Regions from separate parts of the Bacillus sp. 01N45 genome, predicted to be linked through region 1. Evidence: riboswitches for the same ligand, from Rfam matches in the RefSeq annotation. Region 1 holds a riboswitch; the other holds the start of a gene.
What was found. Region 1 has a riboswitch for cyclic di-AMP ahead of AC1DMU_RS18715 (SipW-dependent-type signal peptide-containing protein). Riboswitches for the same ligand answer to the same signal wherever they lie in the genome.
Positions count from the first base shown of each region.

Region 2: it holds a riboswitch for cyclic di-AMP, as region 1 does, so the genes downstream of both, AC1DMU_RS14415 (APC family permease) here and AC1DMU_RS18715 (SipW-dependent-type signal peptide-containing protein) in region 1, are expected to answer to the same signal.

Region 1 covers NZ_JBFTQW010000007.1:294,970-298,143, forward strand. Annotated here, with positions in the region: gene kdpA (potassium-transporting ATPase subunit KdpA) at 1-1,354, opposite strand, end outside; gene kdpF (K(+)-transporting ATPase subunit F) at 1,374-1,454, opposite strand; gene AC1DMU_RS18715 (SipW-dependent-type signal peptide-containing protein) at 1,451-1,555, opposite strand; cyclic di-AMP (ydaO/yuaA leader) riboswitch at 1,652-1,797, opposite strand; gene AC1DMU_RS18720 (hypothetical protein) at 2,056-2,286, opposite strand; gene AC1DMU_RS18725 (hypothetical protein) at 2,301-2,687, opposite strand; cyclic di-AMP (ydaO/yuaA leader) riboswitch at 2,781-2,928, opposite strand; gene thiD (bifunctional hydroxymethylpyrimidine kinase/phosphomethylpyrimidine kinase) at 3,014-3,174, opposite strand, start outside.
Region 2 covers NZ_JBFTQW010000005.1:294,945-298,118, forward strand. Annotated here, with positions in the region: gene AC1DMU_RS14415 (APC family permease) at 252-2,078, opposite strand; cyclic di-AMP (ydaO/yuaA leader) riboswitch at 2,223-2,369, opposite strand; gene AC1DMU_RS14420 (hypothetical protein) at 2,509-2,637, shown strand; gene panE (2-dehydropantoate 2-reductase) at 2,692-3,174, opposite strand, start outside.

The DNA.
Region 1 (3,174 bases):
CTTGCGTTAAACCATGGAAACCAGAATGAGAAATGGCATCCGTTCCTAAACTTGTTGAAAGAGCTAATGCTGAAAACCCTAAAATAAGCAGTGGATGAAATAGTATCGTTACCGCAATTAATTTCATTTCCTTACCTTCAATTTTCTTACCTAAAAACTCTGGTGTCCGTCCAACCATCAATCCAGATATAAAGACTGCGATAATCGCATACATAATAATGTTCACAAAACCTGCCCCAACGCCGCCGTACACTGTGTTTAACATCATATTTACGAGTGGTACTAACCCGCCAATTGGTGTTAACGTATCATGCATCGTATTAACGGCTCCTGTTTCAGCAGCTGTCGTCACTGTTGCGTATAGGGAAGAAAATACTGTTCCAAATCGTACTTCTTTTCCTTCTGTACTCCCTTGTACATGTTCGATGCCCATTCCATTTAACGCTGGATTCCCATGTAATTCAGATGTAGTAATCGTTATAAATCCTAGTAAAAACACCATGAATAGTGATACGAAAAGGATACGACCTTGTTTTTTATTTCCTACCATTCGTCCGTACGTAAATGGAAGTGCTGTTGGCAATAACATCATAAGCATCATTTGTAAAATATTACTCATTTGCCCTGGATTTTCGAAAGGATGTGTAGAGTTTGCTCCGAAAAATCCACCGCCGTTATTTCCGAGTTCCTTAATGGACACGAATGATGCAACAGGCCCACGTAATATACTTTGCTTTGCCCCATCAATTGTTTGTGCTGTAACTGCCCCGTCTAACGTTTGTGGTACACCAAGTGCGACAAAGATTAGCGCTGCAACAAACGCAATAGGAAGAAATACTCTCGTTAAAGCTCTCGTAAAATCAACGAAAAAGTTACCGAGTTCCTTCCCAGCAAGCCCTCTTATAAACGCCATTACAAGTGCTAAAGTCGTTGCTGGTGCTGCAAACATTAAAAATGTAATTCCGATTAATTGTGATAAATAAGATAAACCATTTTCACCGCTATAATGCTGTAAGTTTGTATCAGCCATAAAACTAATTGCTGTATTAAAAGCAAGCGTAGGCTCCATCCCTTCAATATGCGCTGGATTTAATGGCAATACTCCTTGTAGTCTGAAAATGAAATATACGACAACAATCATAAATCCATTTAATAAAACTAATGACAATGCGTACTGTTTCCACGTTTGATTGTATTCTTTTACACCCGTAATTTTAAAAATAAGTTTTTCAAAAGGCCCGAATACTTTATCTAACTTTTTACTACCTTGAAAGGCTTTCTCTAAATAAATCCCCATTGGCTTTGCCACAAGAATAAACAACAGCATTGTAATAACAACTGCGACCCAAATCATAATGAATGATTCCCCCTAATTAAAACTTTTCTGGATTTAATAATGCATACACTAAGTACACAGTAATTGCTGCAACAATAACCGATAAGGCAACCGTCATGATTGCTCCCCTTCTTTCACAACTTTATCTGACCAACTTGCAAGACTTACCATCGATGCGACTAACACAACAAAAATCCCGATCATTACAACATCTAACATAGCTACCCCTCTCCCTACTGTAAAAATTTACCATTAAATTATTAAAAAAAGAACACTAAGCTCTACTTAGTGTTCGAAATGAACAACACAAAGTAAACCTCCTCTCTAAACGCTTACGAGGTTAGCTGTCGGATTCGGGCCTAAAGAGTAGCCCTACTTTCAAAACTGAAAGATTCACCCCAAGTGACGATGCACAAAATTGGTTCCCCCGCTCCATTTCTGGAACTCAGCGATTTTAGGTTTTTTTGGAAATTTTATGAATGATTTATGAGAGTAAATATACTCCTCTATATTTAACTTGTAAAGAGTCAAATTACTTAAAATAAGAAAATATCCATCTATTTAAACGCTTACATTGAGTGTTATTAATATTATTTCATCTGTTTTCTCGTCTTTTCTTTCTTTTTCACAGAAATGATCTTTTAAATACGAAACAAAAAGAGCGAATGACATGAAGTGCATAGCTTGTTGCACTTAGCATTCGCTCTTTTTTTCACTATTTATTCTCCACGCAAAAACGCGCGCAAATTTCTCCCACGAATATAAACTTGTGACAATTCTGCATGTAGCTGCTCATATTCGATAACATCTGTTTTTAAATATAAAGCATCTTTCGATGGCAATATGATATAGGGCCTCGGAAAAATGGGATCAAGCACCACCAATTCTTGAACTCGTTCTACTGATACCGCCCAACGATTCGCTATATCTCCTAGTAACAACACCTTCATCTTTTTCCCCCGCCCTATTCAAAAAATAAAAAAGAAATATTATCACAATTCGTAAACACGACAAATGTAGCTCCAATTGTTTCATAGAGCCTCGTTGGATATCGTTTATTCTTTGTAACAACAGTAATAGGTGCTTGAAAAGAAAAGCGAATGTGTTCTGTGAAGAAACTAATGATTGGAAGCTCATCCCCTAGTAAAATCACCTTCTTAATACACTCACAAATACTAGTAAAATCTTGTGCCTTACTACAGCTATAAGTCCAATCAAACCCACAATTCCTAACTTCAGCAGCTATCTCTTCATTTGCTGTAAAAATAATTAACTCATGTTGAAATGCTACTAAATCTCTTAAACTATTTACCTTGCTTTCTTCCCCAACACAAATAAGTGTTAATTCCATATACCTCATCCTCCTTAGCATAAAAGAACTCAAACATAGATTGATATTCCCCTATACTAATCAGATCGATGAAGTGATGTATCCATCATGGCACCGTCCTCTCTCAAGACGCTTACGAAGTTAGCTGTCGGATTCGGACTTTGAGAGTAGCCCTACTTTCAAAATTGAAAGATTCACCCCTAGTGACACTGCACAAATTGGTTCCTCCGCTCCATATAATTGGACTCAGCGTATTACAAAAAATATATTCTGGCTGATATATTACTCCTGTAGTTGGAAAAAGTAAACAGAAAAAAAGCCAGTTACAAAACTGACTTTCCACTTACTTATACACGCGTTTTATTCACTTTATATGCAAAATGATTCGTCGGTCCATGACCACTTCCAATATGCAGCGGCTCTTCAATTGCTATACTAATAAATTGTTTTGCTTCTTGAACTGCCTCTTCAATTGAGTATCCTTTAGCAAGCCCTGCTGTAACCGCTG
Region 2 (3,174 bases), on a different contig from region 1:
AACACAGCTATTTATATAACGTAAAGAAGTATTTTCATTCCCTTTATTTTCAAGCTTTCCTGTCCTTATTTCAAAATATAATCCACTTCACTTTTTCAATTGAAATATCCATATATCACAACAAAAACCTCTACTTATTCATAGATACAAAAATTATATTGATATATCTTCCAGACCCGTATGCAATTATGCATAGTGTATACACAAAAAGGATAGCTTCACTTTCGTAAAGCTATCCTTAAAAAATCTTCTTACTTTTTCAAATGATATGGAACTGTCGTAATAACAACATTTCGTTTATAGAGTAAATACGCACGAATGAGTAAACTAGACTGATTATGAAGAATGTTATGCCAACCTTTTTTCGGAATGAACTGTGGTATAACTACAGTAACTCGGTAATTTGACTCACTCGCTTTATATTGTACTGTATCAATAAACTTTGTTAGTGGCTGAATAATACTTCTATAATGAGAATGTAAGGTAACAAGCCTTACTTCAGGTTGCCACTTCTTCCATTTCTCTTCAAATTTCTTTTCCTCTTCTCTGTCAAAAGCAACATATACAGCAATAACTTGATCTGCTGAAAGAGCCTTCGCATAGTTCAATGAATTTTCTACTACATGCGTCATACCAGCTACAGGAACAACAATTACATTTCCCTCAATTGGAACAAGTGGCTCACAAGTTTTTAAACTTAATTGATCACCCACTGCATCGTAATGCTTCTTAATTCTATGGAACAAGAAGATGATGGCAGGTAAGAAAATAAGGATTGACCAAACTTGTGCGAACTTAGTTAAAAAGAACATACTCATTACAATAAAACTAATGACTGCACCAATTAAATTGACCGTTAATCTCAAAGCCCATCCTTCAGGTTTTTCACGAAGCCATTTTAATACCATCCCCGTTTGAGAGAGTGTAAACGGAATAAATACGCCTACTGCATATAACGGAATTAAATGTTCTGTTTGCCCTTGGAAAGCTACAATTAAAATAATCGAAGCAATTCCAAGTATAATAATACCGTTTGAGTAACCTAGGCGGTCTCCTCTAATCGTAAACATTCTCGGTATGAATTTGTCTTTTGCAAGGTTAACTGCTAATAGCGGGAATGCAGAATACCCTGTGTTAGCAGCAAGAATTAATATTAAAGCAGTTGTACCCTGTATAAAATAGTACATGAAATTACGTCCAAAAGTTTGTTCAGCAATTTGTGAAACAACTGTTACTTCCTTACTTGGATTAATTCCGTAATAATAAGCTAAGAAAACAATTCCTGAAAATAAAACTGCAAGTAATGCACCCATTGCGAGCAATGTTTTCGCTGCATTGTTAGGTGCAGGATCCTTAAAGTTTGGAATTGCGTTAGATATTGCCTCAACACCCGTTAAAGCAGAGCTTCCTGAAGCAAATGCTCGTAACAGTAAAAACAAACTAATTCCTGCAACTGGTGTTCCAATCGGTGAATGTAATGTCGGTGAAACTTGACCAGTTATAATATTATAAATACCTACACCAATTAATATAAATAGTGCTAAAACGAATAAATAAACAGGATATGCTAAAACGGAAGCTGATTCCGTTACCCCTCTTAAATTTAAAATAGTAATCAATATAACAAATATAATCGCAATGATTACATTATGTGCATGTAAACTAGGGAAAGCTGATGTAAGCGCATCTGTACCTGCTGATACACTTACTGCAACAGTTAAAATATAATCGACTAATAAAGATCCTCCAGCTATTAGCCCTGGATTCATCCCTAAATTTTCTTTTGATACTACGTATGCGCCCCCGCCGTGCGGATAAGCAAAAATAATTTGTCGATAAGATAAAATAAGGGCTGTCAATAATACTAATACCCCAACAGCGATAGGAATAGAATACCAATAAGCTACTGCTCCTAGGCCTGCTAGTGCGATTAATATTTGCTCTGGTCCGTATGCGACCGATGACAATGCGTCAGAAGATAAAATAGCTAACGCCTTCGTTTTATTAAGCTTTTGCTCTCCTAACTCAGTTGATTTTAACGGCCTTCCAATTAAAAACCTTTTGATTGATGAAACCACTGCTGTCCACTCTCCAATAATTTTGTACGAACTTTTCTGCTAGTTACAGCGGGTAAACGATTTCTTCAGAAAACAAAAAATGTCTACAAGCCATAACGAAATAGACTTGTAGACATTATTTTTTTTGTCGCACAAGCTCCACCTTCCTTCTCAATATAACGCTTACGAGGTTAGCTGTCGGATTCGGGCCTATGAGTAGCCCTACCTTTTTCAAGGATTCACCCCATTGGATTAAGTACTAATCCATAAGAACGGGTCCCCCGCACCATGCGGTTTCAGCGATTTAGAAAATTGAAACTGTGGATTATAATACTCCTTTATTTTCAAAATGTAAACAAAAATTTTTAAAAAGAAAAAATTTAAATGATTGCGCATAATCCGCTGGTAAATATACATAATGAATACTAAAAAATCGATAAAGGAGACTCATATGTCTAAAGAAAAGAAGCCTATTTTTTCCGATTCCTATTTAGATGCATTAGCAAATGAAATTAATCAATTATACGGTAAACGTGAACAGGAAATAAATTTGACAGATAGAACGAAAAGAAATAAATAATTTGTCATAAAAAAGAAAGCAATACACTTATATATTGCTTTCTTTTTTATTTTTTCATACATCCAATTGTATTGCTGATCTGTTAAAGGTCATTTCTTCATACACTTTCAAATTTTGATATACTGCCCCTAATAATGGTGCTTCTATAGAAAATTGTTCCGCTACATCTAGTAAGTATCCTTGTATGTGCTCGCCTTCAACGAACGAACCTTTTTCCATATCACGCTGCATCGATGACTTCATATCATACGAAATTTTATCAATTTTTTTCATATGTTCTTGGGCAATTCCATCCTTAACTGGAGCTTTCATAGATCTCATGATTTGCACACATTCTTCAAATAAGTTTTGGATAAAATCGCGTCCACCTTCACTTTCGCGAATCGGTCCTATCGCTGCACGCATTAATGTCGTCACACCCGACATTACAGTAATAAATAAATATTTATGCCACATATCTTGCATAATATTTTCACTTAAAACAAAACTAGATTTCGTACCTGCAAATGCTTTAGAAATATGCTTTATTCTCTCTGA